DNA from 4 places in the Arthrobacter stackebrandtii genome. Region 3 is predicted to be linked to each of the others. Evidence: riboswitches for the same ligand, from Rfam matches in the RefSeq annotation. Region 3 holds a riboswitch; each other region holds the start of a gene.
What was found. A riboswitch is a leader RNA that binds a small molecule or an ion and turns the genes downstream of it on or off. The one in region 3 is predicted to bind S-adenosylmethionine.
Positions count from the first base shown of each region.

Region 1 (7,395 bases), 770 kb from region 3:
CATCACCCGCCATCCGCTGGCCGAACTGACGCCTTACACCATTCGATCACCCAAGGAATTCCTGCGGGAACTGGAACAGAATTCCACGGCCATGATGGACCACCAAGAGTACGCCCTGGGCTTCACCTGCCTTGCGGTTCCAGTGTCCACCTCTTCGTGGATTGGGGCCCTGGCGCTTTCCTTGCCCTCCGGACCGCATGACGCCGCCTCCGGAACATCCCGCGCAGAGTATGCCAAAGCGCTTCACGAGGCGGCCGGGCAACTATCGCTGGTGCTTGGCACCGGCCCGGACTTGCCCTGACCCGAGCGCCACGGTCAAGGCCCGCCTTTTCACAGGCTGAAATCTGGGCCGTATCTTCTGGCGCGCCGCCCGCCTACGCTCTGAGGACAGGGACGTTGATCCGGCAATGAGCAGCGCGATGCGCAATGCCACCACCGGTATCGACGCAACCTGTTCGGACACGATGGATGGACAAAGGAGTCGCTATGACCACCGAAACGACTGAGGCCGCAATGGCGCTCAGTGCGGAGCAGCGCCAAGGACTGCTGCGCCAGATGATTCTGATCAGGACCTTTGAAGAGGCCATCCTCCGCGAATATCATGCGGACAAAGGGCCGGGGTTCGACATTGGCAAGGGCCTGATTCCGGGTGAAATGCACCTGGCCGCCGGGCAGGAACCCGTGGCTGCCGGGATATGCGCCCACCTCGAACAAGGGGACGGGCTCACAGCAGCCCACCGCCCGCACCACCTGGCCATCGCCAAGGGGATGAATCTGCGCTCGCTGACGGGTGAGATCTTCGGCCGCGAATCCGGGTTGGGCCGCGGACGCGGCGGGCATATGCACCTCTTCGATCCGTCGATCCATTTCTCCTGCTCGGGCATCGTCGCCGAGGGTTTTCCACCCGCGCTGGGGCAGGCGTTCGCTTTCCGCAACGCCGGCACCAACAACATCGCCGTCACTGTGGCCGGTGAGGGTGCGGCCAATGCCGGCGCCTTCCACGAGTCCCTGAACCTGGCCGCCCTTTGGAAGCTGCCTGTCATCTTCGTCATCGAGGACAATGACTGGGGCATTTCCGTCCCTCGGAGCTCCTCGACGTCGGTTCCCTCCAATGCCGTCCGCGCCGCCGGGTACGGGATCCCGGGTGTTCGGATCGAGGGCAACGACGTGGAAGCTGTCTACGCCGCGGCCGCCGAGGCTGTTGCCCGGGCCCGGGCAGGGGAAGGTCCCAGCTTGATCGAGGTTCACACCCTGCGCCTGTTGGGCCACTTCGAGGGCGACGCCCAGGGCTATCGGACCGATCTGGCCACCGTACCGGGCGAAGACCCCATCCCTGTTTATCGCCAGAAACTGCTCGACGCTGGAGCCGTCACCGAGGCTGAAGTCGCCGCCATGGAAGATGAGGCACGCGCCCAGGTGGAGGACGCCGTCGAGCATGCCAAAAATTCGCCAACGCCCAACCCTGCCGAGGCACTCAAGTACGTCTTTGTGGAAGGAGCCTCGTCATGAGCGCAACAACGGAAAATACGACGGCGGCACGTACGTCCCTGCCGCTTGAACCGCCCGCTGGGACGCGCCGGCTCAACACGGCCAAGGCGCTGCAGGAGGCCATCGGCTCGCAAATGGAGCAGGACCCGTCCGTGTTTGTCATGGGCGAGGATGTGGGAGCCTACGGCGGCATCTTCTCCTCCACAACTGGCCTGCTGGAGAAGTTCGGGCCGGAGCGGATCATTGACACGCCCATCTCGGAGTCGGCCTTCATCGGGCTGGGCATCGGGGCAGCTGTGGAGGGCATGCGGCCCATTGTGGAGCTCATGTTCGTGGACTTCTTCGGCGTCTGCATGGACCAGATCTACAACCACATGGCCAAGATTCACTACGAGTCCGGCGGCAACGTCCGCGTTCCCATGGTCCTCATGACGGCCGTGGGCGGCGGCTATTCCGACGGCGCCCAGCACTCCCAGGCGCTGTGGGGCACCTTCGCACATCTGCCAGGCATGAAGGTCGTGATCCCGTCGAACCCCTACGACGCCAAGGGGCTCATGACGGCGGCCATCCGCTCCGACGATCCCGTGGTCTACATGTTCCACAAGGGTGTCATGGGCCTGGCCTGGATGGCGAAGAACAAGCGCTCCATCGGTGCCGTGCCCGAGGAGGACTATGAGGTCCCGCTGGGCAAGGCGAAGGTGGTTCGTGAGGGGACGGACGTCAGTATTGTGACGCTCTCACTCTCGGTGCACCACAGCCTGGACGTCGCCGAGAAGCTGGCGGACGAGGGCATCAGCGTCGAGGTCCTGGACCTGCGGTCGCTGGTTCCGCTGGACCGTGAGACCATCATCGCCACGGCCTCGAAGACCGGCAAGGTCATCGTGGTCGACGAGGATTACCAGTCCTTTGGCCTTTCCGGCGAGATTGCGGCCACGATCGCCGAGCACAGCCCCACCCTGCTGACGCACTTCAGCCGGGTCTGCATGCCGGATACACCCATTCCATACGCCCAAGAACTCGAATATGCTGTGTTGCCAACGGCCACACGCATTGAGGCCGCGGTCCGAAAGGCGGTTGCCGCATGAGTGAAGTCCTGTTCCCGATGATGACAGGGGATGGCTCCGAGCCCGGCGTCCTGGCCACCTGGTACGTGGCCGACGGGGAAGTGGTTGCGGAAAAGCACCTGCTCGCCGAGGTTGCCATAGACAAGGTCGACGCCGAGATTTACGCCCCCGTTTCCGGCACCGTCCGGCTTCGGGTGGCCGAGGGTGACGAGGTGGCCCAGGGCGCTGTCATCGCCGTGATCGAGCCCTGACTCCTCCAAGCGGCCGGCCGGCCCACGAAGAACACCTGCCGCATGCGGCAGGTGTTCTTCGTGTCCGTGTCATGGGACGGCCCAGGTAATATGAGCTTGTGATTACCGGATCGGCCTCGCGCCACGCACGGATTGGCAAGCCGGCGGGCTCCTGAACCGCGCCCGTTCCGGCCGCGCCCGAAGCCGGGCACCTCCTTCGCACCGCTGAACCCAGCCCCGCCCGCGGCGAACCGCGCCGCACGGCGGGCGACACCACCCAGCGAAGGAGAAAACACCATGCCAGCAACTTTCAACCACACCATCATCGCGGCCACTGACCGGACTGCCTCGGCCCGCTTCTACTGCGACATCCTGGAAGCCGAGCCCGCACAGTCCTGGGGCCCGTTCACCAACATCACCCTGGCCGAGGGGGTCATGCTCCAGTTTGCCGAGCCGCCGGTTCAGATCCAGATGCAGCACTACGCCTTTCTGGTGGACGACGCGCACTTTGACCGCGCGCTCAACCGCTTCAAGGAGGCCGGCATCGAATACTGGGCCGACCCGCAGATGGCGCGCGCAGCCGAGACGAACACCGAGCACGGCGGCCGCGGCGTCTACTTCAGGGACCCTGCCGGGCACGGCCTGGAACTCATCACGCAGCCGTACTTTTAGAAGCGGGGCGGGTGCTTAGTAGGCTTCCAGCTTGAATCCAATGCCGCGCCCGGCGCGCACCCCGGTCTGCGCAACTGTGATCACCAGGGTGCTGATCTCCGGAATCCAGCGTGCCGGCAGGACCGCCTGGCCCAGGGCGGAGACCAGCAGGGCCGGGTCCGGCGACCAGAAGGCGCGGTGCCCGTTCGGGGTCAGGAAGGTGACGGCGCCGAGGTTGACGTCAACGGCGGGCAGCACCGAAATCCCGCGCGTGTGGGCGGCGGCGGGGCGGGTGGAGGGGGCGACAACGGAAAATGACATGGCCTGAACCTTCTCTTGCTCTTGCCTGCGGAGGTCCCCGCCGGCCGCTTCCTCATCCGAACCACCCGTGAAGCATGGGGTTGGCGTGCGGCCAGTCGGAGCTTGGCGCCGCATCTCTTGAAGCTGGTCCCACTGTACGTCCTTTAAGCGCGACGGCGGCGGGTTCCGAAATATATTACGGAACCCGCCGCCGTCGACCATTAATAAACGGCACCAAAAAACGCCGGGAATCCTTGAAGAATTGCGGATTCCCGGCGTTTTCTGCGGGCCGGATGCTGGGGGCCAGATTACTTCGCCAGGGCGGGGGCTTCCTCGTCCGGGTTGGAGTCGGTGGCGGCTGCAGCCAGGCGGTCGTCCCAGGCCTTGCGGATGTGCGCCGGTGTGGGCGGGGTCAGCAGGGACACCACCACGTAGACGATCAGCGAGGATGCCAGGCCGAAGTAGATCGGCTCGTTGGCGTAGATGCCGTCGGCGCTGGGGATGGCGCCGGTGGCGTACAGGATCAGCGAGGCGATCGTGACAATGCAGCCCACGGCCATGGACCAGGCGGCGCCGAGGCCGGTTCCGCGCTTCCAGACCAGGCCGCCGATGATGGCCACCAGGAGGCCGCCGACGAGGATGTCATAGGCGATGGTCAGGGCAAACACGACGTCGTTGAGCACGATCGAGATGGCGACCACGGCAATGCCAAGGACCAGGACGTACCAGCGGTTGGCGTTGACGTCGTGCTCGGGGTTGGAGGTGTCGGAGGTGTCGATCTTCTTGCCGAACCAGCTGGCCACGAACGGGACGACGTCCTTGCGGGCCACGGTGGCGGCGGCGATCAGGGCGCCGGAGGCGGTGGACATCATGGCGGCCACGGCGGCGGCCATTACGATGCCGCCGATGCCCATGGGCAGCAGGTAGGTTGCGACCTCGGCGTAGACGGCGTCCTTGCCAAGGTTTGCCACGTCAATGGTGGGCAGCGCGACGGCGGCTGCCATGCCGATCAGGGCGCCGGCGATGCCGTACAGGACGCAGTAGATGCCGGCCGAGGCGCCGCCCCACCGTGCCACCTGCGGGGTGCGGGCGGTGAAGACGCGCTGCCAGATGTCCTGGCCGATGAGCAGGCCCAGCGTGTAGATGACGAAGTAGGTGATGATGGTCTGCGTGCCGATGCCGTCCCACTGGAAGAAGCTGGCTTCCACCCTGTCCTGGATGCCGGACAGGCCGCCGGCGGCGTTCCAGGCGAAGGGCAGCATGAGGAAGAAGATGCCCACGGTCTTGATGATGAACTGCACCTGGTCGGCCAGGGTGATGGACCACATGCCGCCGATCGTGGAGTAGATCAGCACGATCACGCCGCCGATGGCGATGGCGAGCCAGCGGTCCCAGCCAAAGAGCACCACAAAGATGGTGGCATAGGCGCCGGTGGAGGTTGCCGAGATCATGATGGTGTAGGCCAGCATGACGATGCCGGACATCTTGGTGGTCTCCTGGCCGTAGCGCAGGCTGAGCATCTGCGAGACCGTGTAGATCTTCAGCTTCTGCAGGGTGGGCGCGAACAGCAGGCTGAGCAGCAGCACGCCCATGCCGATGGCCACCACGAGCCACATGCCGGAGATGCCGAACTTGTAGCCCAGGCCCACGCCTCCCACGGTTGAGGCGCCGCCAAGGACGACGGCGGCCATGGTGCCGGTGTAGAGGAAGGGTCCCAGGCGGCGGCCGGCCACGAGGAAGTCGCTGTTGTTCTTGGTGCGGGACTTTCCCCACCAGCCAAAGGCCAGCATGGCCACCAAATATAAGACAACAATGGCTATGTTTAAGTCCATGCGAAGCTCCAGTGCGCGAAGTTGATGATTGGTCCCCAAGTAATAAATTGCCTCTAAAGCAACAATTGTTGTCTATTAGGCTAAACTGTGATGGTAGTTACAGTCAATATGCCGTCTGAAAACACGGGGCGGCCACGTCCTGCAAGGAGCCCCATGAAAGCCCTGCCCCTGGAACCCAGCACCGATCCGGTGGCGATCGGATCACGGATCCGTGCGGCTCGGCAGGACCAGCGGCTCACGATCGAGCAGGTGGCCGATGCAACCGGGCTCACCAAGGGGTTCCTGAGCCGGGTCGAGCGGGATTTGACCTCACCCAGTGTGGCCTCACTGGTGACACTGTGCCAGGTGCTTTCGATTTCCATCGGCGACCTCTTTTCCGCCCCGGAAATCCATTTGGCCCGCCGCGGGGAGGGCCCCCGCATCTCCCTGGGCGGCGAGGGGATTGTCGAGCGGCTCCTGACGTCGCGTTCCGAACGGCGCCTGCAGATCCTTGGCGCCACCATTGAACCGTTCGGCCGCGGGGAATCGGAACTCTATGCCGTGGACTGCGACGTGGACGTGCTGCACATCGTCAGCGGCGAACTGAGGCTGCGCATGACGCAGGAATCCTATGACCTCAAGGCGGGGGACACCCTGTCCTTCCCGGGCCGGGAACCGCACAGCTGGGAAAACCTCACGGACAGGCCTGTTGAGGCGCTGTGGATCCTGGTGCCGGCCGCCTCGGGCTCCGGCGGCTAGGCGCTTCCCATGACACCCGGCATTGTGGTGGAAGCCGAGTTGCCGGCCCGTCTCTCCGACTATGACGCAGTTGTTGCACAAAAAGCGAGTAAGCAAGCGCTTTCCGCTGCAACAACGGCGTCATAGATGGGTCGGCAGGGAGCACGCACCGTCGGGCGCTACCCCGTTCCTCAGCCCACGTGCACCCAGGGGCGCAGGGTCAGCTCCGGCTCGGCCTCGCGGAGGACCTCGCGGGTGACGGGTGCGATCTCGCCCTCGCCGATGAACAGGTACTTCAGCAGGTTCTTGATGGGGTTGCCCTCCGTCCAGCGGAAGTAAATATGCGGGATCAGGCCGGTGGCGTCGCGGATGTGAAGAAGGACGGCTGCGATGGTGTTGGGGACGTTGGAGGAGTGGACCTGCAGGATCTTGAAGCCGTGGCGGGTGATGCCGCGGACCTCGAGGGCGGTTTCAAAGTCGGAGGAGTCGTCCACGATGACCTCCATGAAAAGCACCTCGCGGGGGTCGCCGATCTCGTTGACGGACGCCGCGTGGGCCAGCTTGCGGCGGTAGGCGGAGGCGCTGCGGGTCTTGGGGTCGTGCGAGATGATGCGGATGGTGCCCTCGTCCACCGCGGCCACAAAGTTCATGGCGGCCTCGTCCATGCGGATCCACGTGGCGCGCAGTTCAAACGAGCGCCGCATGCGGGAGAGCAGGCTGACAATGACGATGCCCAGAATGAACAGGAGGGCGATCTTCAGGCCGTCCGGGCGCTCGATCGAGTTGGCCACGGTGGTGTAGATGAACGCCACGGACACGGCGCCGAAGCCGATGGTCTTGGCCCGCTCGCGCTTGCGCCGGGCGGAGAGCGTCACGGCGACGGCGGCCGAGGTGATGAGCACCAGCACGCCGGTGGCGTAGGCGCCTCCCTGGGCATCGACGTCGGCCTTGAAAATGATGGTGATGAGAACCGCGACGGCGGTGAACACCAGCACCAGCGGGCGCACCGCGGCGGCCCACTGCGGGGCCATGCCGAAGCGCGGCAGGTAGCGCGGGACGAGGTTGAGCAGTCCGGCCATGGCGCTGGCGCCGGCAAACCAGAGGATCGCGATG
Region 1 is NZ_JAGIOI010000001.1:784,957-792,351, reverse strand. It holds gene JOF48_RS03280 (IclR family transcriptional regulator) at 1-301, shown strand, start outside; gene JOF48_RS03275 (thiamine pyrophosphate-dependent dehydrogenase E1 component subunit alpha) at 487-1,509, shown strand; gene JOF48_RS03270 (alpha-ketoacid dehydrogenase subunit beta) at 1,506-2,573, shown strand; gene JOF48_RS03265 (biotin/lipoyl-containing protein) at 2,570-2,803, shown strand; gene JOF48_RS03260 (VOC family protein) at 3,080-3,454, shown strand; gene JOF48_RS03255 (hypothetical protein) at 3,470-3,754, opposite strand; SAM riboswitch class IV at 3,767-3,877, opposite strand; gene JOF48_RS03250 (sodium:solute symporter family protein) at 4,042-5,565, opposite strand; gene JOF48_RS03245 (helix-turn-helix domain-containing protein) at 5,719-6,303, shown strand; gene JOF48_RS03240 (APC family permease) at 6,474-7,395, opposite strand, start outside.
Region 1: another riboswitch for S-adenosylmethionine. It lies ahead of JOF48_RS03255 (hypothetical protein); the one in region 3 lies ahead of JOF48_RS06495 (DUF1737 domain-containing protein).

Region 2 (7,395 bases), 1.4 Mb from region 3:
GGCCCCGATGTGGTACCGGCTCGAACTCGACGGCGGCTGAGAGTTCAAGGCCCCTCAGGCCGGTCGCTTCACCAAATGTGGTCCGGCGCGTCCAGCACGGTGGTGCCCGGATGCGCCGGAGTCCACTGGTCAAACGGCCGGTCAAGGGTGTAGCGGTCGCCGGTCTTCAGCAGTGTGCGGGTCTCGGCGTTCTCCGGGTTGTTCAACGACTCAAAATACTCCACCGACCAGTGGAACCAGCGCATGCAAAACAGCCGCATCGTCAGCCCGTGCGTCACAAACAGCGCATTCGGGGCGTAGCCGGGCTTGGCCCACTGCCGGAACAGCGTCTCCATGAAGCTCGACACCCTGTCATAGACGTCCGAGCCCGATTCGCCCTCCCGGAAGCGGTAGAAAAAGTGCCCGTACGCGTTGCGCAGTTCCTTCTGGTCCGCGATCTCCGCCGGGTTCTGGAAGTTCGCCCAGTCCTGCTCCCGCAGCCGCGGCTCCTCCATCGTGGTCTCGACCAGGTCGCCCAGCGCCATCGCCTCCAGCGTCTGGTACGCACGCAGGTACGGCGAAACGTAGACGCGCACCTTCTGCCCGTCCAGCTGCCGCCGCACCCTCTCGCCGGCCGCCTTCGCCTGCGCCACGCCCAGCTCGGTGAGCGGGATCCGGTAGTCGGGAATCCGGTTGTAAATGGTCTGGTCAACGTTCGCGGCCGACTGCCCGTGCCGCACCATGATGATCTGTCGAGGCGCTCCCATGGCACGAGCCTATTCCCCACGCCCTCCCAAACCTCGCAGGCTCGGCCCGGGGCCCTCGGGCGTGTGGGCCCACCCACGCAGTCCCAATCCCCGCTGGCTCGGCCCGGGGCCCTCGGCGTGTAGGCATCACGCGTGCCATCCCCGCTGGCGGGGCACATGCGATTTCCAGCCGGGGACGGCATGATGGGGACCATGAATGATCCCGTTCCCGCCCATTCCAAGCACGACGGCGCACCTTCCGTCCCTGCCCCGGCCTCCCCGGGTGCCGGGCCGGCCCGGGCAGCCGGCGTCGTGCCGCCAACAGCGCAAGGCGGGGGAGCCGCCGTCGAACTCCAAGACTGGGGAGGCAGGTCTCGGCGGCGGCTGATTTTTGAGGTGCTGCTGGTGCTGGGTCTGTCGCTGGGGAAGTCAGCCGTGTATTCGGTGGTGTCGCTGCTGGACAAGATGAGCCAGGCCCCGATCGCGCAGGGAACCTCCACATTGAATGCGGTGCAGAACAGCCGGGAAGTGTTTGATTTTACCTACCAGGTGCTGGGCATCTTCTTTTCGCTGGTGCCCGTGCTGCTGGTGTTTTACCTGCTGGCCGAGCCGGGGAAATCCGTGTTCCGCAAGATCGGGCTGGATTGGCGGCATCCGGTGCGCGACGGGCTGGGGGCGTTGGGGCTGCTGGTCATTATTGGCGTGCCGTCGCTGGGCCTGTATGCGGCCGGGCGGGCGCTGGGCATCACCACGGAGATCATTCCCAGCGCCCTAGACCAGTATTGGTGGACCGTACCGGTGCTGGTGCTCTCGGCGGTCCGGGCGGGCGTGTTGGAAGAGGTCATCCTCAACGGCTACCTTCTGGGGCGCCTGCAGAAGATTGGCCTGGGCTGGTGGAGCGCGATTTTTCTGGCGGCAGTGCTGCGCGGCAGCTACCACGCCTACCAGGGGTTCGGGCCGTTCGTCGGCAACTTTGCCATGGGGCTGCTGTTCGGCTGGGTGTACAAGAAATGGGGCCGGGTGGCGCCGCTGGTGGTGGCGCACGCGCTCGTGGACATTGCCGCGTTCACGCTGGGCCCGGCGCTGGGCTTCGGCGGCTGAGCCCGGGCACACCGGCGCAGTGTCGAGTTCCGCGTTCGACTTTGCGTATGCGCACGCTTGCACCCCCAACTTTGCGCAGCCATCATGGTGGCGCAAGCCCAGTACCCCAACTCGGCGCATACCCAAAGTGCCAGTGTTGGCCGGGGCGGCGTGGGGCCGGATTCGACTTTGCGTATGCGCACGCTTGCACCCCCAACTTTGCGCAGGCATCATGGTGGCGCAAGCCCAGTACCCCAACTCGGCGCATACCCAAAGTGGGCCGGACGTCGTCGGATGCAAAAGCTGGGGGATGCAAAAGCCCAGGTGACACCAAAACGGCGGCACGCACCTTCCGAAAGGTGCGTGCCGCCGTCGTGCAAGGAAAAGGTGAGGGCTCCGGGGCTAGATCGTGACCCGGCCCTGGGCCGTTTCAAACGTCACGGACATGATGCCCGGGGTGCCGCGCGGGGCGATCCACTCCACGGCCACGTCGTCCAGCGGCGCCTCGACCGGCTCGCCCAGCCATTCGGTGACGCGCTCGGCGCTGCCGGCGATGGTCAGCGACGACAGCCGAACCGACGACGGCCGTGCCTGGGACGGGTGCAGGGCGGGGTCGCCCTCCCACTTGAGCATGTAGGGCACCTGGGGATCGGCGATCAGGCCCTTGATGCCGATCTGCTGCCAGATCAGTTCCTGGCCGTCGGGGAACTTGCGGTTGCCCGGCACTGCGCTGCGGCCCAGGCGCTCCTCGAACGGGACCAGGTCGTCAACGGCGACGCACCAGCCCATCCATCCGCCGCCGGCAGCAGACCGCGCCTTGACGGCCTGGCCAAACGGCGCCTTGTCGGAGGCAGGGTGGTCCAGGCACTCGACAATTTCCACATAGTGGTGGTCCGTGAGGGGGATGATCATGTTGCGGGTTCCGAAGCGCGGATGGATTCCGCCCTTCACCGCCTTGACCCCCAAGGCACTCGCGATTCGCTCCGCGGTGGCAGCCAATCCGTCTGATTCACTCGCATAAGAAACATGGTCCATTCGCATGACTTCATCTTGGCACTTTGACGCAGATCACTCGACTTAGTGTGCCCTAAGCCGCATGGGACGTCCGATCTCCTGCGTGCAGGATGTCGGTGCCGTGGGGCAGAATTGAAGCGTGACTGAGACTTCCGCACCCTTGACCCTGCCCACCGCCGCTGCACAGGCCGAGCGCATCATCAACACCATCGCCGCCGAGCTGGGCGTGCGCCCCGCCCAAGTCCGCGCCGCCATTGGGCTGATGGACGACGGCGCCAGCGTCCCCTTTATTGCCCGGTACAGGAAGGAAGCCACGGGGACCCTGGACGATGCACAGCTCCGTGATCTCGAGGAGAGGCTGCGCTACCTGCGCGAGCTCGAGGCCCGCCGGTTGGTGGTGCTGGAAACCATCCACGGGCTCGGCAAGCTGACGGATGCGCTGCGCCGTTCGGTGGAGGCCGCCGCCACCAAGTCGGAGCTGGAGGACTTGTACCTTCCCTACAAGTCCACGCGCAAGACGAAGGCGGATGCCGCCCGCGAGGCCGGGCTCGAGCCGCTGCTCGATGCGCTGTTGTCGGACCCGTCCAAGTTCCCCGCCGTGGAGGCGGACTCCTTCATTGACGCCGGCCGCGGCGTGGCCAGCGCCGACGACGCTTTGGCCGGCGCCCGTGCCATCCTCATTGAGCGGGCCGGCCAGGACGCGGTGCTCGTGGGCGAGCTGCGAGAGCGGCTCTGGAAGACGGGCAGGCTCCGTTCCGCCGTCAAGACCGGCAAGGACAACGAGGGCGAGAAGTTCAAGGACTACTTTGATTTTGCCCAGCCGCCGCACACACTGCCCAGCCACCGCGTTCTGGCCCTGCTCCGCGGCGAAAAGGAGGGGATGCTGACACTGGACCTGGCGGAAGCCGACACCCGTGACGCTGATGCCCAGGCCCAGGCGCGTGCCGCCTATGAAGGTGCCGTGGCCCACTCACTGGGGATCACCGAGTCCGGCCGTGCCGCCGACACCTGGCTCATGACCAGCGCCCGGCTGGCTTGGCGCACCCGCATCCTGACCCGCCTGTCCGTGGACCTGCGCGTGCGGCTGTTCCAGAGCGCCGAAGAGGAATCGGTACGGGTTTTCGCCGCCAACCTCCGGGACGTGCTGCTGGCCGCACCGGCAGGAAACCGCGCCACCCTGGGCCTGGACCCGGGCCTGCGCACCGGCACGAAGGTGGCCGTCGTGGACGGCACCGGCAAGGTTGCCGCCACCGACACCATTTACCCGCACGCCCCGGCCCGGAAGTGGAACGAGTCCCTCTCCACGCTGGTCCGGCTGGCCCAAAAGCACAACGTTGAGCTGATTGCCATCGGCAACGGCACCGCCAGCCGCGAAACTGACAAGCTGGCCGCGGAGCTGGTGGCCGAGCTCAAGCGCCAGAACCCGGAGAGCAAGGTCAGCAAGCTCGTGGTCTCCGAGGCCGGTGCCTCCGTCTACTCCGCCTCGGCGCTTGCCGGCGCCGAACTGCCCGGCATGGACGTGTCCCTGCGCGGCGCCGTCTCCATCGCCCGCCGCCTGCAGGACCCCCTGGCCGAACTGGTCAAGATCGAACCCAAGTCCATTGGCGTGGGCCAGTACCAGCACGACCTCACGCCCGCCAAGCTCGACCGCTCCCTCGATGCCGTAGTGGAGGACTGTGTCAATGCCGTGGGCGTGGACCTGAACACGGCCTCGCCCGCGCTCCTGGCGAGGGTGGCCGGCGTCGGGCCCCTCCTGAGCGAAAACATTGTGGCCCACCGCAATGAAAACGGCCCGTTCACCAAGCGCCGCGAACTGCTGAAGGTGGCGCGGCTCGGCCCCAAGGCCTTCGAGCAGTGCGCAGGGTTCCTGCGGATCACCGGGGGAGCGGAGCCGCTCGACGCCTCGAGCGTGCACCCCGAGGCGTACGGCGTGGCCCGCAAGATCCTCGTTGCGGCGGGTGCCAAGCCGGCTGAAGTCGCTGGCGGCGTTTCGGCCGTGGCCTCCGTCAACCCGGCCGACTTTGTGGACGGCGACTTCGGCCTGCCCACCGTCACGGACATCATCGCGGAGCTGCAAAAGCCCGGCCGCGACCCCCGCCCCCGCTTCGAGACCGCCACATTCACCGACGGCATCGAGAAGATCACCGACCTGCGCCCCGGCATGATCCTCGAGGGCACCGTTTCCAATGTGGCCGCTTTCGGCGCCTTCGTTGACATTGGCGTGCACCAGGACGGGCTCGTCCACGTCTCCGCCATGAGCCACTCGTTCGTCTCCGACCCCCATACTGTGGTCAAGTCCGGCCAGGTGGTGCGCGTGAAGGTCCTCGAGGTGGAGCCGGAGCGCAAGCGCATTTCGCTCACCCTGCGCCTCGATGACGAGGCCGGCCAGCCTTCAGGCGGGAAGTCCGACGCCGGCTCCCGCGGTTCCGGGCGCCCCTCGCCCCAGGGCGGGGGTGCTGAAGGGCGCGGACGCGGGCAGGGTGCGCGCGGTGCCGGGCAGGGCGGAGGTCGGGGACAGGGCCAAGGCGCCGGCGGCCAGGGGCAACGTCGGGGCCAGGGCCAGGGCCAGGGCCAAGAGGCCGTCCGCCCCTCGCGCGAATCCGCCCCGGCTCCCGCCAACACCGCCATGGCCGAGGCGCTGCGCCGGGCGGGGCTGGGGAAGTAGCGTCGCGGTGCCGGGCGGGGACCGCAGCGGGCCTTCGAGCGGTGGCCTCCCGGCGATTCACGCGGTGGCGGTTGTTCCATGGCGCCGGGTGCCGGAAGGTGGGGCCGGCATCCCGGGCCGCGACCGCCATCGAGAGCCGGGCGCCCAAGTACTGTTTGCCGCCAGCGTCCGCTGAAAACCCGCACCATGCCGCCACCAACCATGCCGCGGGGCAGATATTGCGAACCGCCAGGGTTGCACAGGGGGCGGATCGCAACATCTGCCCCCTCGTCGGCACTGCAGTTCTCGAGACGATGAAAATGGCCCTGTCGTCGCTTCGAATCTACAGATACGGCCCCTAAACGAGCTCCCCAATGAGCCGCCAAACGAGCCCCCGGACGACCGCATTGCAGGCCTTGTCTATGTTGTCGCGGACGTCCGGAAACCTTGTCTGTGTTGTCGCGGACGGCTAGGGGCCTTTTCTGTGGCCTCGGCGGCGCCGGCCGTTAGGCTTCACCGTGACCCGTGACCTCTGGCGTCGGCAGCAATCCGGGGGCGTCGACGACCACGGCGGCAGGTGCGGATTCGCTGGTACGGAGCCATCCGGCGTCGTTCATGAATCATTTATTCGCCATATGCCATTTCTGGGTTGGAATTTCAAGCAGAAGTTCGCTAGAAGTCATAAAGTCGTCACAATCTTGCAAGCGCGCAAAGTTTCTTCCAGACTGGTTGCAGGTCATGAGTGTCAGCGAACAGCCCCGGCTAGCTGACCGGCAACCCTCCTTCCGCGGTGGGGTGCCCCGGGTGAAGACCAGGCGCCGGACCAACCGGTCACGGCGCAAGCGCGGGCCATTCGCACCTTGACCCTCCACGCACCACGCGCGGGAGGCTCACAGTTGCAGGCCTCTAGTGTTAAGGAAACAGCCATGAGCAACGGTTGGTCATTTGAAACCCGTCAGATCCACGTAGGCCAGGAGCCGGACGTCACCACTGGTGCACGGTCGCTGCCCATCTACCAGACGACATCGTTCGTGTTCCCGTCGGCCGAGAGCGCCGCCGCCCGCTTTGCCCTGGCGGAGCTGGAGCCCATCTACACCCGCCTGGGCAACCCCACCACGGCTGTCGTGGAAGACCGCATTGCCAACCTCGAAGGCGGTGTCGGTGCGCTCATGCTCGCATCCGGGCAGGCCGCAACCACGTTCGCAATCTTGAACATTGCCGGCGCCGGCGACCACATCGTCTCCAGCCCCAGCGTCTACGGCGGCACGTTCAACCTGCTGGCCCACTCGTTGAAGAAGCTGGGCATCGAGGTCACGTTTGTCTCCGATCCCGACAACCTGGATGAATGGCGTGCAGCCGTGCGCCCCAACACCAAGGCGTTTTTCGGCGAGACAGTCTCCAACCCGCGCCAGGACGTGCTGGACCTGGAAAACATCAGCGCCATCGCCCACGAGGCCGGCGTGCCGCTGATCGTGGACAACACCCTCGCCACCCCGTACCTGATCCGCCCCATCGAGTGGGGTGCCGACATCGTCATCCACTCCGCCACCAAGTACCTGGGCGGGCACGGCAACGCCATTGGCGGCGTCATTGTGGACAGCGGCAACTTCGACTTCGCCGCCAACCCGGAGAAGTTCCCCGGATTCAACACCCCCGACGAGACCTACAACGGACTGGTCTACGCCCGCGACCTCGGCGTGGGCTGCGCACTGGGCGCAAACCTGGCCTACATCCTCAAGGCCCGCGTACAGCTGCTGCGCGACCTCGGTTCCGCCATTTCACCGTTCAACGCCTTCCTGATCGCCCAGGGCATCGAGACGCTGAGCCTGCGCGTGGAACGCCACGTCAGCAACGCCGTGGCGGTCGCCGAGTGGCTGGAGGCCAACGAAAACGTTGAGGCTGTCGCCTACTCCGGCATCCCCTCGAGCCCGT
Region 2 is NZ_JAGIOI010000001.1:201,445-208,839, reverse strand. It holds gene JOF48_RS00965 (class I SAM-dependent methyltransferase) at 1-40, shown strand, start outside; gene JOF48_RS00960 (histidine phosphatase family protein) at 69-746, opposite strand; gene JOF48_RS00955 (CPBP family intramembrane glutamic endopeptidase) at 939-1,826, shown strand; gene JOF48_RS00950 (VOC family protein) at 2,208-2,846, opposite strand; gene JOF48_RS00945 (Tex family protein) at 2,980-5,484, shown strand; SAM riboswitch class IV at 6,198-6,314, shown strand; gene JOF48_RS00940 (bifunctional o-acetylhomoserine/o-acetylserine sulfhydrylase) at 6,390-7,395, shown strand, end outside.
Region 2: another riboswitch for S-adenosylmethionine. It lies ahead of JOF48_RS00940 (bifunctional o-acetylhomoserine/o-acetylserine sulfhydrylase); the one in region 3 lies ahead of JOF48_RS06495 (DUF1737 domain-containing protein).

Region 3 (7,395 bases):
GATCCCATCGAGGCCATGTCGCTCATCACGGCAGGCATCGTGACCAAGTCCGAGGTCACCGTGCGCCGCGTACCCATCGAGTTCATGGAAATTGAGCTCAAGGTGCTCGAGCAGATGGGCTTCCGCTACCTCAAGTCGGCCGAGTACGTGGCACGCAACGGCAAGACCCGCCTCGTGGACATCACCACGCTGCCCTCCGAACTGAAGGCCGCACCGGACAAGATCCACCCCATGCCTTTCCCCGGCCTGAACATCGACAACCTGCCGTTCTTCGCCGTCATCGCCTCCTGCGCCGAGGGCACCACGCTGATCCACGACTGGGTCTACGAGAACCGTGCCATCTACCTCACGGAACTGAACCGCCTCGGCGCCGGCGTCCGCCTGCTGGATCCGCACCGCATCGACATCACCGGCCCCACCGCCTGGCGCGCCGCGGAAATCGGCTGCCCGCCGGCACTGCGCCCGGCAGCCTGCATCCTGCTGGCCATGCTCGCCGCGAAGGGCACCTCCGAGCTGCGCAACATCTACGTCATCGAGCGCGGCTACGAGGACCTGGCCGAGCGCCTCAACACCGTGGGCGCCGAGATCGAATACTTTCAGGACTGATCCGGCTCGGCTTCTTCCCCGAGCACGACGGCGGCCGGTGACCTTTCGCGCGAAAGGTCACCGGCCGCCGTCGTGCTTGGGAGGGACGCCCGTACAGTTCAGCCCCTAGATTGCTGCCAGCGCCGCCGCGAGGTCCTTCTTGAGGTCGTCCAGGTCCTCGAGTCCCACGGACAAACGCAGGAAACCGTCGGAGAGCCCAATCGCTGCACGGCCCTCCGGCCCCATGGCGCGGTGGGTGGTGGTGGCCGGGTGCGTGATCAGGGACTTCGCATCGCCCAGGTTGTTGGAGATGTCGATGATGGACAGCGCGTTAAGCAAGGCAAACGCGGCGTCCTTGCGCGTTCCGGAGGCCGGTTCGGCCAGCTCAAATGTCAGCACGGTGCCGCCGGCCTTCATCTGCTTTTTGGCCAGCTCGTACTGCGGGTGCGAGGGCAGGTGGGGGTACAGCACGCGGGCCACCTGCGGCTGCGCCTCGAGGAATTCGCCGAGCGCCAGCGCGTTGTTGCACGAGTGCGTCACGCGCAGGTTCATGGTCTCCAGGCCCTTCGTCAGCACCCAGGCATTGAACGATGACAGCGCCGGCCCGGTGTGGCGCATGAGGTTCTTCACGGGCCCGTCGATGAACTCCTTCGTGCCCAGGATGGCTCCGCCCAGCACGCGGCCCTGGCCGTCAATGTGCTTGGTGCCCGAATACACGATGATGTCCGCGCCGAAGTCGCCGCAGCGCTGCAGCAGCGGGGTCGCGAACACGTTGTCGGCCACCACCTGCGCGCCCGCCGCATGGGCGAGGTCGCACACGGCCTGGACGTCGATGATCTCCTGCATCGGGTTCGACGGGGACTCAAAGAACACGGCCGTGGTCGGCACCGAGAGCGCCTCGCGCCACTGCTCCAAGTCCGGCCCGTCCACAAACACGGTCTCCACGCCCCAGCGCGGGAGCAGTTCGTTCAGGATCACAAAGCAGGAGCCGAAGAGCGAGCGCGACGCCACCACCCGGTCCCCGGCAGCGAGCAGCGCGCCCAGGGCGGTGAACACGGCCGACATGCCGGACGCCGTCGCAAAGCATGCCTCCTTGCCCTCCAACAGCCGCAGCCGTTCCTGGAACGTGGCCACCGACGGGTTGCCGTAGCGTGAGTACACGAACCGGTCCACCTCGCCCGTGAACGCCTGCTCGGCGGCCTCCGCGGACTCGTACACAAACCCGGAGTTCAGGAACAGGGCCTCGGACGTTTCCTGGAAGTTGCTGCGGTCAAGGCCGCCGCGGACGGCTTGGGTGTCCTCTGCCCATGTGGCTGCGTGCTCATTAAAGTTGCTCAATGGTGGTTCCTTGGCTTTCGCTTGTGGTGCTGGTGAAGTACGACGGCGGCCCTTGCGCCATGCGCTTGGCGCACCCCGGGGCCGGTTGGGTTTGGTGTGCCTGCCGGTGGTGGCCGCCTGCGGCTGGCTGGCAGGCCGCGGCAGGCTAGTGCCAGGGCAGCTTGCGGTTCTTCCAGCCGTTGACCACGCGTTCGCCGTAGCGGTCGGGCTCGCCTTCAAACCCCTCGAGGATGTTCCACGCCGTGTAGCCGGCGGCGGTTGCCGCCTCGGCGGCGGCGATGGAGCGGGCGCCGGAACGGCACAGCACCACCAGCTCGGTTCCCGGCTGGACCACCTCGGCCAGCTCGCGCAGGAAGTCCGGGTTGTTGTGGCCGCTGCCCAGGTTCCACTGGATGAAGGCGGGCTTGGCGTTCAGCGCCGAAATGTCCGGCACGCCGATGTGCTGCCATTCACCCTCGGTGCGCACGTCCACCAGGACGGCGCCCGCCGCCACGCGCTCCCACGCCGATTCCGGGCTCACGTCACCTGCGTAGCTCATGCGATGCCCTCGCCGTCGAACTCAAGTTCGGCGTCCAGATCGTCAACCGCGGTGGCGACAGCGGCGTCGCTGACGGCCACGGCGGCGGGCAGGATCACGGCCTGGGCGGCCACCACGGAGGTGCCGTCAAAGGTCACGGCCGGTCCGCCATGGAGCACATACCCTTCCGCGAGGGCTTCCGAAACCCGCTCACAAAAGACGCGGTCGTCGGGGCCGGTGATGAGCCGGTAGGCCAGGGGGGATTCGTGCGCGGACATGGGTACTCCTCATTGCAAGTAGCCGACGCAGCAAGCGGGAGCTGGGGGCGGTGCCTGGGGTTGGGCCAAAGACGCCGCGGGATGGTTCACGCTTGCAAATTGCCAGCCATGGATCACTGGGTTTGCCGAGTATTCACCTGAGGCACCCCGCCGGAACAGAGGGTTGCCGTCCAGCAAGTCAGGGCTTGGCGCTGGCACTCATTACTCCCTTTGAAAATAACACACGCATGCTCCCGGACCGCCACCGCAGGGCGAGTATGGCGCAACATGACGGAAATCAGCAGACGCGCGGGCCCCGGCACTGGCATCATGAATCCATGACCACCACGCGCATGTTTGCCGCCGTCCGCTTCGCCTTTGGCGCCACGACCCTCGCCGCCGTCGGAATTCAGCTGGGCATCCACATCAGCCACGGCTTCAGCGTGCTGAACTTCTTCAGCTATTTCACCAACCTGTCCAACATTTTTGCCGCCGCGGTGCTGGTGGTTGAATCGGTGCTGGCCTGGCGCGGGAAGGACCTTGGCCCGGCCTGGGCGTTGCTGCGCTGCATCTCGGTGGTGTGCATGGCACTGGTGGGCATTGTGTTCAGCGCCCTGTTGCGGGATGTCGACCTCGGCTCGCTCCTGCCCTGGATCAACACGTGGCTGCACTATGTCATGCCAGTCGCCATCGTGGCAGACTGGCTCATCTTCCCGCCCCGCCACCCCATCCCGCTCAAGCGCATCGGCGTGGCCGTGCTGTTCCCGCTGGCCTACCTCGCGTACTCGCTGGTCCGGGGCGCGGCCACCGGCTGGTACGCCTACCCTTTCCTGAACCCGGCCGACGGCGGATACGCTGCGGTCCTGCTGACCTGCCTCATCATTGCGGTGGTGTTCGTGGCCACGACGGCGCTGGCCATGTGGCTGGGCAACAAGCTCGGCGCGCGGCACACCAGCCGCGACAGGTCCTACGCCTAGCTGTACGCGGGGCGGGCTATTCCGTTGCGGCCAGCAGCGCCGACAGCTCGGCTGTGAGCGCGGCACGGGTGGCAGCGTTGCCGATTTCCTGTCCGTCGATCGAGTTGACCGGTGCCAGCAGGCGCAGGCTGGAGATCAGCCACACCGCGTCGGCATCCAACAGGTCGGCGGGTGTGACGGGGCCGTAGCCCAGCTCCCAGCCGGCCTCCCTGGCCGCAGCGAACAAGGCGCCCTGGGTGGTGCCCGGCAGGATCCCGGTGTCCAGGTGCGGGGTGATGAGGCGCTTGACCGGGATGCCGGAATCATCCGAGATGTGTGCCAGGAGGACCGATGAGGTGGGACCCTCCAGCACAAGTTCGTCGTTGCTGGTGAAGATGACGTCATCGGCGCCTACGCTGTGGGCGTGGCGCAGCGCCGCCATGTTGACCGCGTAGGACAGGGTCTTGGCACCCATGAGCAGCCAGGGTGCCCGTGCGGCAATGTCACTGTCGTAGCCGCGCTCCAGCAGGACCACGGCCAGGCCCTTCTCGCGCTGGGCTGCCGCGGACGGGGACACGGGCGCCACGGTGACCCATGAGGTGGGCGAGTCGGCGCCCTCGGGCCCGCGCGTGGAAATGAGCTTGACCACGCACTGCCCGCCGTCAGGGGAGGCTGCGGCGTAGGCCGTGAGCGCCGTCGCAATGGCCGCCTGCCACTCACCCGCGCCGGGGATGGACAGGTCCATGGTGCGTGCGGATACGGCGAGGCGGTCCAGGTGTGCCTGCATCTTGCGGGGCACACCATTTACTGCGAGGAGGGATTCAAAAACCCCGTCACCCCGCGTGAGGCCCTGATCCGTGGCCAAAATGGTGGGGATCGAGGCGTCGGCCAGGCGGCCTGCGGGGTGGACGGGGTCCAGGAAAACCAAAACTGTCATGCGTTAGAGCTTAGCGGCCTTCAGGAATTCCTTGCCGAAGGTGAACGCGCGGATCACGCCGACAACGCCCAGGATGACCAGCATGATGGCGCTCATCATGACCAGCCAGAATGCGGTCCAGCCCGGAATGGCCAGCACGGCGATGCCGGCGATGATGCTGATGATGCCGAAGATGATGGCCCAGCCGCGGCTCTCCGCCTTGCCGGACTCAACCAGGGCAATGATGCCTTCAATGATCCAGCCGATGCCGATCATGATGACAGTGAAGATCAGCAGCGCCTCGCCCGTGGCTGCCGAGTTGCGCAGGGCGATGATGCCCGCGACCATCACAAGCAGGCCCAGGACGATGTTCAGTGCGCGCATGCCGCCGGAGATGCTGTGTCCGAAGATGCCCACGCCCACCTTGATGGCGCCGGCCACCAGGAAGTAGATGCCCAGGATGACGGCCACGACGGCAATGGTCTTCACCGGCCACACGAGCAGGATGATGCCCAGGACCACGGCGATGATGCCGCTGACGCCGAAGGCAACGCGCATGCCGTTGATGGCCTTCTTGGTCAGGGTTGCCGGATCAAGTGCGAAGATGTCGATAGTTTCTTGGGAAGCGCTCATTGTTGCCTCAGCTATTCGTGGTAGGTCAGCCAAGCATAACTGTTGGCCACCGGTGCGCGTGGGAGCGGCGTTGCGGCAATTTCGGCGGATAAGGTGGTGTCACCGGAGCGGGCACGACCCGTCCGGCATTCCGCGACGTTGGGCACGGGAGGTGCGGTGGTTTGGACAGCGATTAGCCTGCCAACGGGCAGTGCATGGGTATCGGCCCTGCTGGTGTTGGTCGACTTGGTCATCCGCGTCGTGGTGCTGGGTGTCATTCCCGGCAACCGGCGCCCCACCACCGCGATGGCCTGGCTGCTGTGCATCTTCTTCCTGCCGTACGTCGGGCTACTGCTGTTCCTCATGTTTGGCAATTTCCGGCTCTCTCGACGGCGGCGGGAGACCCAGGACGACGTCAACCGGCGAATCGTCGAGGGCACCCGCGACATTGCCTCCCAGGTGCCCGACTATGACGGCCCGGCCTGGGTGAAGTCCGCCATGGAACTGAACCAGAACCTGGGCTACTTCCCGGCGCTGGGCGGCAACTCGGTTCAGCTGATCGAGGGGTACCAGGAGTCCCTGGACGCCATGGCGGATGAAATCAGCCGGGCCACGCACTACGTCAATGCAGAGTTTTACATCATGAGCTCCGACGCCAGCACGGACAGGCTGTTCAGGGAATTGGAAGCGGCCGCCGAGCGGGGTGTGCGGGTGCGGGTCCTTTTTGACCACATCGGTTCGCTGCGTGTGCCCGGCTACCGGGGCATGGTCCGCCGGCTCAAGGCCAGCCAGATTGAGTGGCGGCGCATGCTGCCACTGCTGCCGGTCAAGGGCCAGTGGCGCCGGCCGGACCTGCGCAACCACCGCAAGATCTTGGTGGTGGACGGCCGGGTCGGCTTCACAGGTTCCCAAAACGTGATTGAACCCTCCTACCGGAAGAAGCGCAACGTGAAGGTGGGGCGCGAATGGGTGGAGCTGATGTCGCGGCTGGAGGGTCCCATTGTTGGCACGCTCAATGTCATGTTTGCCACCGACTGGTCTTCGGAAACCGAGGAATCGCTGGAGTCGCAGCTGGCGGCGTATCACTGGGATTCCTTCACCGGCGGATCCCTGTGCCAGGTGGTGCCCAGCGGCCCGGGATATCGCACAGAGAACAACTTGCGCCTCTTTAATACGCTGCTGTATTCGGCCGAAGAATGCATCACCATTTCCAGCCCCTACTTTGTGCCGGATGATTCGCTGCTTTACGCCATCACCACGGCCGCCCAGCGCGGGATCACCGTGGAACTGTTTGTCTCCGAGGTGGGCGACCAGTTCCTGGTCCACCACGCCCAGCGCTCCTACTATGAGGCGCTGCTGCGTGCCGGTGTGCGGATCTACCTCTATCCCAAGCCGTTTGTGCTGCATGCGAAGCACTTCACGGTGGACTCTGACGTGGCCGTGATCGGCTCCTCCAACATGGACATGCGCAGCTTCTCGCTCAACCTCGAGGTCACGGTCATGATGATCGATGATGACGTGGTGCGCCAGATGCACGCCGTCGAGGACCACTACCGATCCATGTCCCGGGAACTGCAGCTGGATGAGTGGATGCAGCGGCCCATGCTGGCGCGCTACGTGGACAACGTGGCCCGGTTGACTGCAACAATCCAGTAGTCCCCAGCCGCTCCCAAGCCTCGTTCCTCGGCTTGGGCCCCTCGCGGCTGTGGGCCCAACCGCCTCGGGACCCGTTCATACATGGCCCGCGCTGGGCTGGTGCGCATGAGCACGACTCGTCACGGTTTCGGCGCCTGCGCCCAGAGGGTGGGCGCTCATTGGCGGAAACGGAACGATTTTACGAATGACGCACAGCTAATCGTAAAGCGATGACCAGCTTTGCCAAACGTTTTACGATTAGCACCCCCTCTAATCATAAAATCGGCGCCTGCTGCTCAGCCTGAGGGGAACTTTGCGCCCAGTGTCGAGAGCACTCCGTAGGCCTTGGCCTGGATCTCCTGCCATTCCGCCTCGTCCTCAGAGTCGGCCGTAATGGCGCCGCCGATGCCCAGCGAAAGGTGCGTGCCGCCGTCGTCCGTGTCCTGCAGGACCAGGGTGCGGATGACAACCGAAAGGTCCGTGGCCGCGTTGAGTGAAAAATAGCCGATCGCGCCCGAATAAATCCCGCGGGGGCCGGCCTCGAGCGCGTCGAGGATGGCCATGGTGCTGATTTTCGGC
Region 3 is NZ_JAGIOI010000001.1:1,557,716-1,565,110, reverse strand. It holds gene JOF48_RS06510 (UDP-N-acetylglucosamine 1-carboxyvinyltransferase) at 1-606, shown strand, start outside; gene JOF48_RS06505 (O-succinylhomoserine sulfhydrylase) at 712-1,923, opposite strand; gene JOF48_RS06500 (rhodanese-like domain-containing protein) at 2,069-2,461, opposite strand; gene JOF48_RS06495 (DUF1737 domain-containing protein) at 2,458-2,718, opposite strand; SAM riboswitch class IV at 2,802-2,924, opposite strand; gene JOF48_RS06490 (Pr6Pr family membrane protein) at 3,036-3,674, shown strand; gene JOF48_RS06485 (aminodeoxychorismate lyase) at 3,691-4,590, opposite strand; gene JOF48_RS06480 (HdeD family acid-resistance protein) at 4,594-5,202, opposite strand; gene cls (cardiolipin synthase) at 5,413-6,837, shown strand; gene pabB (aminodeoxychorismate synthase component I) at 7,113-7,395, opposite strand, start outside.

Region 4 (7,395 bases), 1.4 Mb from region 3:
GAATCCGATGTCCGCGTCCGGGCCAACAAGAAGGGCAGCCGGCCGCGAACCAAGGACCGGCCCGCCCATGACGACGCGGTTATTGGCCGGATCATCACGGTGGACCGGGGGCGCTACACCGCCATCGTCGACGAGGACTTGTCCACCGAGCGCACCCTGATCGCCGCCCGGGCCAGGGAACTGCGGCGCAACCCCGTGGTGGCCGGCGACTTTGTGGCGCTCGTCGGGGACACCTCCGGCAAGCCCGACACCCTGGCCCGGCTGGTCCGGGTCGAGGAGCGCCGCACGCTGCTGCGCCGCAGCGCCGACGACACCGACCCCGTGGAGCGGGTGGTGGTGGCCAACGCCGACCAGCTGGTCATCGTGGTGGCCGCCGCCAACCCGGAGCCGCGCACCGGCTTCATCGACCGCGCCCTCGTGGCCGCCTACGATTCCGGCATCGAGCCGCTGCTGCTGATCACCAAGACGGACATCAAGGACCCCGCCGAGCTGCTCGCCAACTACGAGCACCTGGACATGACGGTCATCATCAGCCGCACGGCCGCGGACGGCGCCTCCGGCATTGACGCCCGCTCCGACGACGGCGACTCCGCCCTCCTGGCCGGGGGCGCCGTCGAGCAGCTGCACGGCTATCTCGATGGGAAGGTTTCCGTGCTGGTGGGGCACTCCGGCGTCGGCAAGTCCACCATGGTCAACGCCCTGACAGGTTCCCAGCGCGCCACCGGCGGCGTCAATGCCGTCACCGGCCGCGGGCGGCACACGTCCTCGTCCGCGCTGGCGCTGCAGCTGCAGGACGGCCTGCCGGGGTCTTGGATCATCGACACCCCCGGCATCCGATCCTTCGGCTTGGCGCATGTTGACGCCGACCGGATCCTGCAGGCCTTCCCGGACCTGGCCCCGGGCGCCGAGAACTGCGAACGCGGCTGCAAGCATGACAGCGCCGCCGTGAACTGCGGACTGGATCCGTGGGTTGCCGAGGGAAGCGCGGGCGACGCCGGCCCGGCCCGCCTGGCGTCGCTGCGCCGCCTCCTCGGCACCAGCGACCGCACCGAAGGCCGCGCGGCTGAGAAGGAGCTCGGCGTCACCGACTGACCCCGACGGCGCCCGGCCCGCCCTGCTCCTGCGCTCGGTCACGGACAAACGATGCGCCACTCTTGGGCTGCGCGTGGTTGTGCCCAAACCACGCGCAGGAGCGGGAGTCCGTCACGGACCAGCTTGCGCAGGCAGGGCCGTGGTCAACGGCAGGCCGCGGTCAAAGCCCCTCCCTTGGGTCCTATGCGCACAGTTGGGTGGCCATCTGGCGCATACCCAAACACGGCTTTGGCCATGCGCACGGTTCGGGGTGGCATCGGGCGCAGCTCCTTCACTGGCGCCACGTTGGGAGGTGAATCTTGCGCATACCCAAACACGGGCTTGGCCATGCGCACGGTGCCGGCCCGTCGCTGCGCATAAGGTCGTTGGGGAGTGGCCCTGCCCGAACCCGGGCCCAATCCGCGATAGCGTAATCACCATGACCATCGAACCCCAGACGTACAACGACGACCTCCGCCTCGCCCACGTGCTCGCGGACAGCGTGGATTCCCTGACCATGTCCCGCTTCAAGGCCCTCGACCTGGCCATCGAAACCAAGCCGGACCTGACCCCGGTCACGGACGCCGACAAGGCCGCCGAGGAATCCATCCGCAGCCAGCTCGCCCGCGTCCGCCCGCGCGACGCCGTCCTGGGCGAGGAGTTCGGCAGCAGCGGGCACGGCACGCGCCGCTGGATCATCGACCCCATCGACGGCACCAAGAACTTTGTCCGCGGCGTCCCCGTCTGGGCCACGCTGATCGCACTCGTGGACGACGGCGTTCCCGTTGTTGGGCTCGTCAGCGCACCCGCACTGGGCAAGCGCTGGTGGGCGGCCCAGGGCACCGGCGCCTACATGGGCAAGTCCCTCGCCTCCGCCACCCGCATCCGCGTCTCCAACGTCACGGAGCTCAAGGACGCCTCCATGTCATATTCCTCCATGACCGGATGGAAGGAGCGCGGCAACCGCGATGACTTCATCGCACTGACCGACGACGTCTGGCGCACCCGCGCGTACGGCGACTTCTGGTCGTACTGCATGGTCGCCGAGGGCAGCGTGGACATTGCCTGCGAGCCGGAGCTCAACCTCTACGACATGGCCGCCCTGGTCCCGATCGTGCAGGAGGCCGGCGGCCGTTTCACCTCGCTCGACGGCGTCGACGGCCCCTACGGCGGCAACGCCCTGGCCACCAACTCCATCCTGCACACGGAGGTGCTGCAGCGCCTGAACCCCAGCTGGGACGACCTCCTCAGCTGATGCCCACACCCTCCCCAACCAGGTAGAAGCACAGGTGGGTTAAGTGCGACGGCGGACTCCCGCCGTCGCACTTGTTCGTTGCCCTGCGCCGCGGCCAGGCCAGGTGACGACACACGGCGTAACAAATGCACATGTCAAAAAGTTGGGCTAATCTCTTGTGCATAGGTCACGAGTGCCAGCGCTAAACCCCGGTTTGCTGGCCGGCAACCCTCCTTTCGCGGCGGGGTGCCCCGGGTGACGACCTGGCCAGGCCGGAGCGGTCTTGGCAAGCGCGGACTCCTTGGCACCCAAGGGTCCTTCGTCGAAGGAACTACTCATGAGCTCTGCCCTGTTGGAATCAGCCACCCTGAAATTGTCCGGACTTGCCGCCGACCCCCTGCTGCCGGTTGTCGGTGCGGAACTGCCCGCGCCCCTCATCACCGGCGGGCATGTGCGCTATGCAAACCTGGATTACGCCGCCTCGGCCCCGGCCGTGGAAGAGGTGGCCGCACACCTGAATGAGGTGCTGCCCTACTACGCCAGCGTGCACCGGGGGGCCGGATACGCTTCCCAGGTGAGCACCTCGGTGTACGAGAACGCCCGCACCATCGTGGCCAAGTTTGTGGGCGCCCGCGCAGACGACACCGTCATTTTCACGCGCAACACCACCGACTCCCTGAACCTCCTGGCCGGCTGCGTCGAATCCATCCTGAAGCAGCGCGGCTTCACCGAGGGCCGCTCCAACGCCCACGGTGAGGTGCTCTACCTGGACATCGAGCACCACGCGAACCTCCTCCCGTGGCAGGCGCTCCCGCACAGGTCAGTGGTTGCCGCCGGCTCCATCGCCTCGACCCTGGCCCGCGTGGAAACGCAGCTGCGCGCCGGGAACGTGGTGCTGCTGGCCGTCACCGGCGCCTCCAATGTCACGGGCGAGGTCCTGCCCGTGGCCGAGCTTGCCGCGCTGGCGCACAAGCACGGCGCCCGGATCGTGGTTGACGCCGCGCAACTCGCCCCGCACCGCCGCATCGACCTGGCCTCGAGCGGCATCGACTACCTGGCTTTCTCCGGCCACAAGCTCTACGCCCCCTTTGGTGCAGGCGTCCTGGTGGGCCGCCCCGACTGGCTCGACGCCGGGGCCCCGCACCTGGCCGGCGGCGGCGCCGTGAAGGAGGTCCGCCTCGAGTCGACCAGCTGGACCGAGGGACCGGCCCGCCACGAGGCCGGCTCCCCCAACGTGCTGGGCGCCGCCACACTGGCCCGGGCCGCCGAGGTCCTCGCCGGGCTGGACGCCGCGCAGTGGCACGAGCACGAGCAGCAGCTTCGCAGGCACCTGGTGGACGGGCTCGCCGCGCTCGACGGTGCCAGCGTCCATGAGTTGTTCAACGACGGCGCCGACTACGCAGATTGCGGCAGCATCGGCGTAGTCAACTTCTCGGTCACCGGATACGACGCCGGACTGGTCGCCGCCTACCTCTCCGCCGAACACGGTGTGGGCGTGCGCGACGGCAAGTTCTGCGCCCACCCGCTGCTCAACCGGCTGGGCCTGCCGGCCGGTTCGCTGCGGGCCAGCTTCGGCGTGGGCTCGCGGCTGGAGGATGCCCAGCGCCTGATCGACGGCGTGGCCGCACTGCTGCGCGACGGCCTCGGCTGGGATTACGTTGTGGACGCCGGCCGGTGGGTCCCCGCCAACGACACCCGCAGCTACCCCGACTGGGCACCCAACACCCCGGGGACAGCCGGCGCAGCCCCCTGCGCCACCGACTAGTCCACGCCCCTCCCTTCGACGCCATCGCACCAATGACCGCTTTTCGGCCATCCCTGTCGCACCAATGACGGATTTTCGGCCAGCCCTGTCGCACCTCGGTGCGGCGGGGTGTGCCACAGCCAAGCACTGCGTCTTGCGTACTGCGATGGGGTTTCGAGAAATCCAGCCATTGCTGCGATGGCGTCGCGTGCATTGATTGATGCCATTGCTGCGGGCTTCATGGGGATGGGGCGGCCCTGCCCACGGTAAAGTTGAGCGGCAGCAGGAGGCACAACGTTGGTGGGAGTGGACATGGCAGGCATGGGCGGACCGGTTTTCGACGCGGAACGGCGCAGGCACATGGCTGCAGCGTTCCTTGAGGGCGGCGACCATTACCACAAGGTCCGTCCCGGCTACCCTGCCGATTCACTGGACTGGCTGCTGGAAACGGCCGGCCCCGTCCGCGATGTCCTGGACATTGGTGCGGGCACGGGAAAGTACACGCAGTTGCTGGCCGGACGCGGCTGGACCGTTACCGCCGTCGACCCTTCCACCGACATGCTCGCCCAGCTCACGGCCAACCTGCCAGAGGTCACGGCCGTCACCGGCACTGCAGAACAGTTGGACCTGCCCGGCGCATCGGCGGACCTGGCGGTGGTGGCCCAGGCCTGGCACTGGGTCGACCCAGTGGCCGCCAGCACCGAGATTGCACGGGTGTTGCGGCCCGGCGGCACCCTTGGGCTGGTGTGGAACCAGCTCGACGTCAGCCTCCCGTGGGTCCACCGCCTCGCCCGGATCATGCACGCGGGCGACGTGCACAAGCCCGACTTCCGCCCCGAGGTTGGCCCCGAGTTCTCGGCACCGGAAGCACACAACACCCGGTGGGCGCAGCCGCTGACGCCGGAGGGGATCATGGAGCTGGCTAAGTCACGCAGCTACTACCTCAAGGCATCCGATGCCACCCGCGAAAAGGTCATGGGCAATCTGGCTTGGTACTTGCTTGAACACCTGGGCCATGCGCACGGCCAGGAACTGGAGCTCCCCTATCTCGCCCAGACTTGGCGCAGCCACAAGCTCTGACGCCGTCCAACGGCACCGGGCAGCACATCTCATCCGGCGGCGGGGTCCCAGCCCCGGGTCCAACTCCCGCCAGCGCCACCTTTGTTTCCCCATAGCAATACCTCAGGGAAACTGAGTCACCTCGACAAGCACAGCCACGTCACTTATGATTTCGGTAAGCCTAAATATTTGACTTAGGCTTAGCGAAGGATGGATTGTGCTCGACACCTTGAAGAAGCGTCCGCTGCGGAGCCCCCGCGGCGGGCTCGTGCTGCTGGGCCCCGCGTTTGTCGCCGCCATTGCCTATGTTGATCCCGGCAACGTGGCCGCCAACCTCACCTCCGGCGCCACGTACGGCTACCTTCTCGTGTGGGTGCTGGTCACGGCCAACGTCATGGCCATGCTGGTGCAGTACCAGTCGGCCAAACTCGGCGTGGTGACCGGCAAGTCGCTTCCGGAACACCTGGGCCAGCGACTCAAGACACGCAGCCGCCGCCTCTACTGGCTGCAGGCCGAACTGGTGGCCATGGCAACGGACCTCGCCGAGGTGGTGGGCGGCGCCATCGCACTGCACCTGCTGTTCCAGCTCCCGCTCCCCGTGGGCGGCCTGATAGTCGGCGTTACCTCAATGGCCCTGCTGAGCGTGCAGAACCGCCACGGCCAACGGCATTTTGAGTCCATCATCATCTTCCTGCTGGTCATCATCACCATCGGGTTCCTCGCCGGGCTGGTCCTCAGCCCGCCGGACCCGGCCGGCATCGCCGGCGGACTCGTCCCCCGCTTCGACGGCGCCAACAGCGTCCTTCTCGCAGCCGGAATGCTTGGTGCCACCGTCATGCCCCACGCCATCTACCTCCACTCTCAGCTGGCCAAGGACCGCCACACCGACGCCCGAAGCACCCCGGCGCGCCTTCGGAAGATCATCAAGGCGACCAGGCTCGACGTCGTCCTTGCCTTGATCCTGGCCGGCGCAGTGAACATCGGCATGCTGCTGCTGGCCGCGTCAACACTGGGAGGGGTCTCCGGAACCGACACGATCGAGGGCGCGCACACAGCGATAGTGGACAGCCTGGGCCCGGTCATGGGCGTGGTGTTTGCAGTGGGCTTGCTCGCGTCGGGACTGGCATCAACCTCGGTGGGCGCCTACGCCGGGGCCACCATCATGAACGGCCTGCTGCACATCCGCATCCCGCTGCTGACCCGGCGCGTGGTCAGCCTGATCCCGGCCATTATCCTGCTCTCCGTCGGCATCGACCCCACCTGGGCGCTGATCGTGAGCCAGATTGTGCTCAGCTTCGGCATCCCGTTCGCCCTGATCCCGCTGCTGCGCCTGACAGCGAGCAAAAAGGTCATGGGCGAACACCGCGACGGGCTCCCCTTGCGCCTTGCCGCACTCACCAGCGTCATCCTGATCGTGGCCCTGAACGCCCTGCTGCTGTGGCTGACCTTCACCGGGCAGGCCTAGCGGGTAGGCTGGGGGACGTGAAACAGACTGCCACCTCCTCCAGCATCGAAGACTATGTGAAGGTCATCTATGCCTACACCGAATGGCAGGACAAGCCCATCACCTCCAGCGTGCTGGCCACCCGGCTCGGCGTCGCGAACTCGTCGGTGTCGGAGATGGTCCGCAAGCTCAAGGACCAGGGCCTCGTGGACCACCAGCCGTACAGCCCCATCCACCTGACAGCCCGGGGGCTGAGGCTCGCACTGTCCATGGTCCGCAGGCACCGGTTGCTGGAAACCTACCTGGTCCGCGAGCTCGGCTACACCTGGGACGAGGTCCACGACGAAGCCGAACAGCTGGAACATGCCGTCTCCGAGCACTTCATCGAGCGCATGAGCGCCAAGCTGGGCCACCCCGTCCGCGACCCCCACGGCGACCCCATCCCCGACGCCACCGGCCGCATCAGCATGCCCCCCTCGCACCGCCTTGACGAGCTGGACCCCGGCCACACCGGACGCATCTCGCGCATCAGCGACCACGACCCCGAGCTCCTGCGCCACCTCGAATCCATCGGCATCGGCCTGGACACGCAGCTCACCGTCCTGGGCCGCCCGCCTTTCGGCGCCGGCTGGCAGGTGAGTTTGGCGGGACCTTCCCAGGACATGGCCGACGCCGGCCACCTGACTTTGGGCGATGAGGTTGCGGCCTCGCTGTGGCTGGCCTCGGTGGGCACGCACCCGGGATGTGCCGTGGCTGAGTTCACCGGCGGCACCCTGATGAGCGGGCACTCCGCGGACTGACAGCCCCGGCTGTTCCCAACAGCGCGAATGTCCGGCACCGGCG
Region 4 is NZ_JAGIOI010000001.1:3,003,928-3,011,322, reverse strand. It holds gene rsgA (ribosome small subunit-dependent GTPase A) at 1-1,092, shown strand, start outside; gene hisN (histidinol-phosphatase) at 1,511-2,326, shown strand; SAM riboswitch class IV at 2,491-2,604, shown strand; gene JOF48_RS13065 (aminotransferase class V-fold PLP-dependent enzyme) at 2,643-4,070, shown strand; gene JOF48_RS13060 (class I SAM-dependent methyltransferase) at 4,362-5,129, shown strand; gene JOF48_RS13055 (Nramp family divalent metal transporter) at 5,323-6,573, shown strand; gene JOF48_RS13050 (metal-dependent transcriptional regulator) at 6,591-7,352, shown strand.
Region 4: another riboswitch for S-adenosylmethionine. It lies ahead of JOF48_RS13065 (aminotransferase class V-fold PLP-dependent enzyme); the one in region 3 lies ahead of JOF48_RS06495 (DUF1737 domain-containing protein).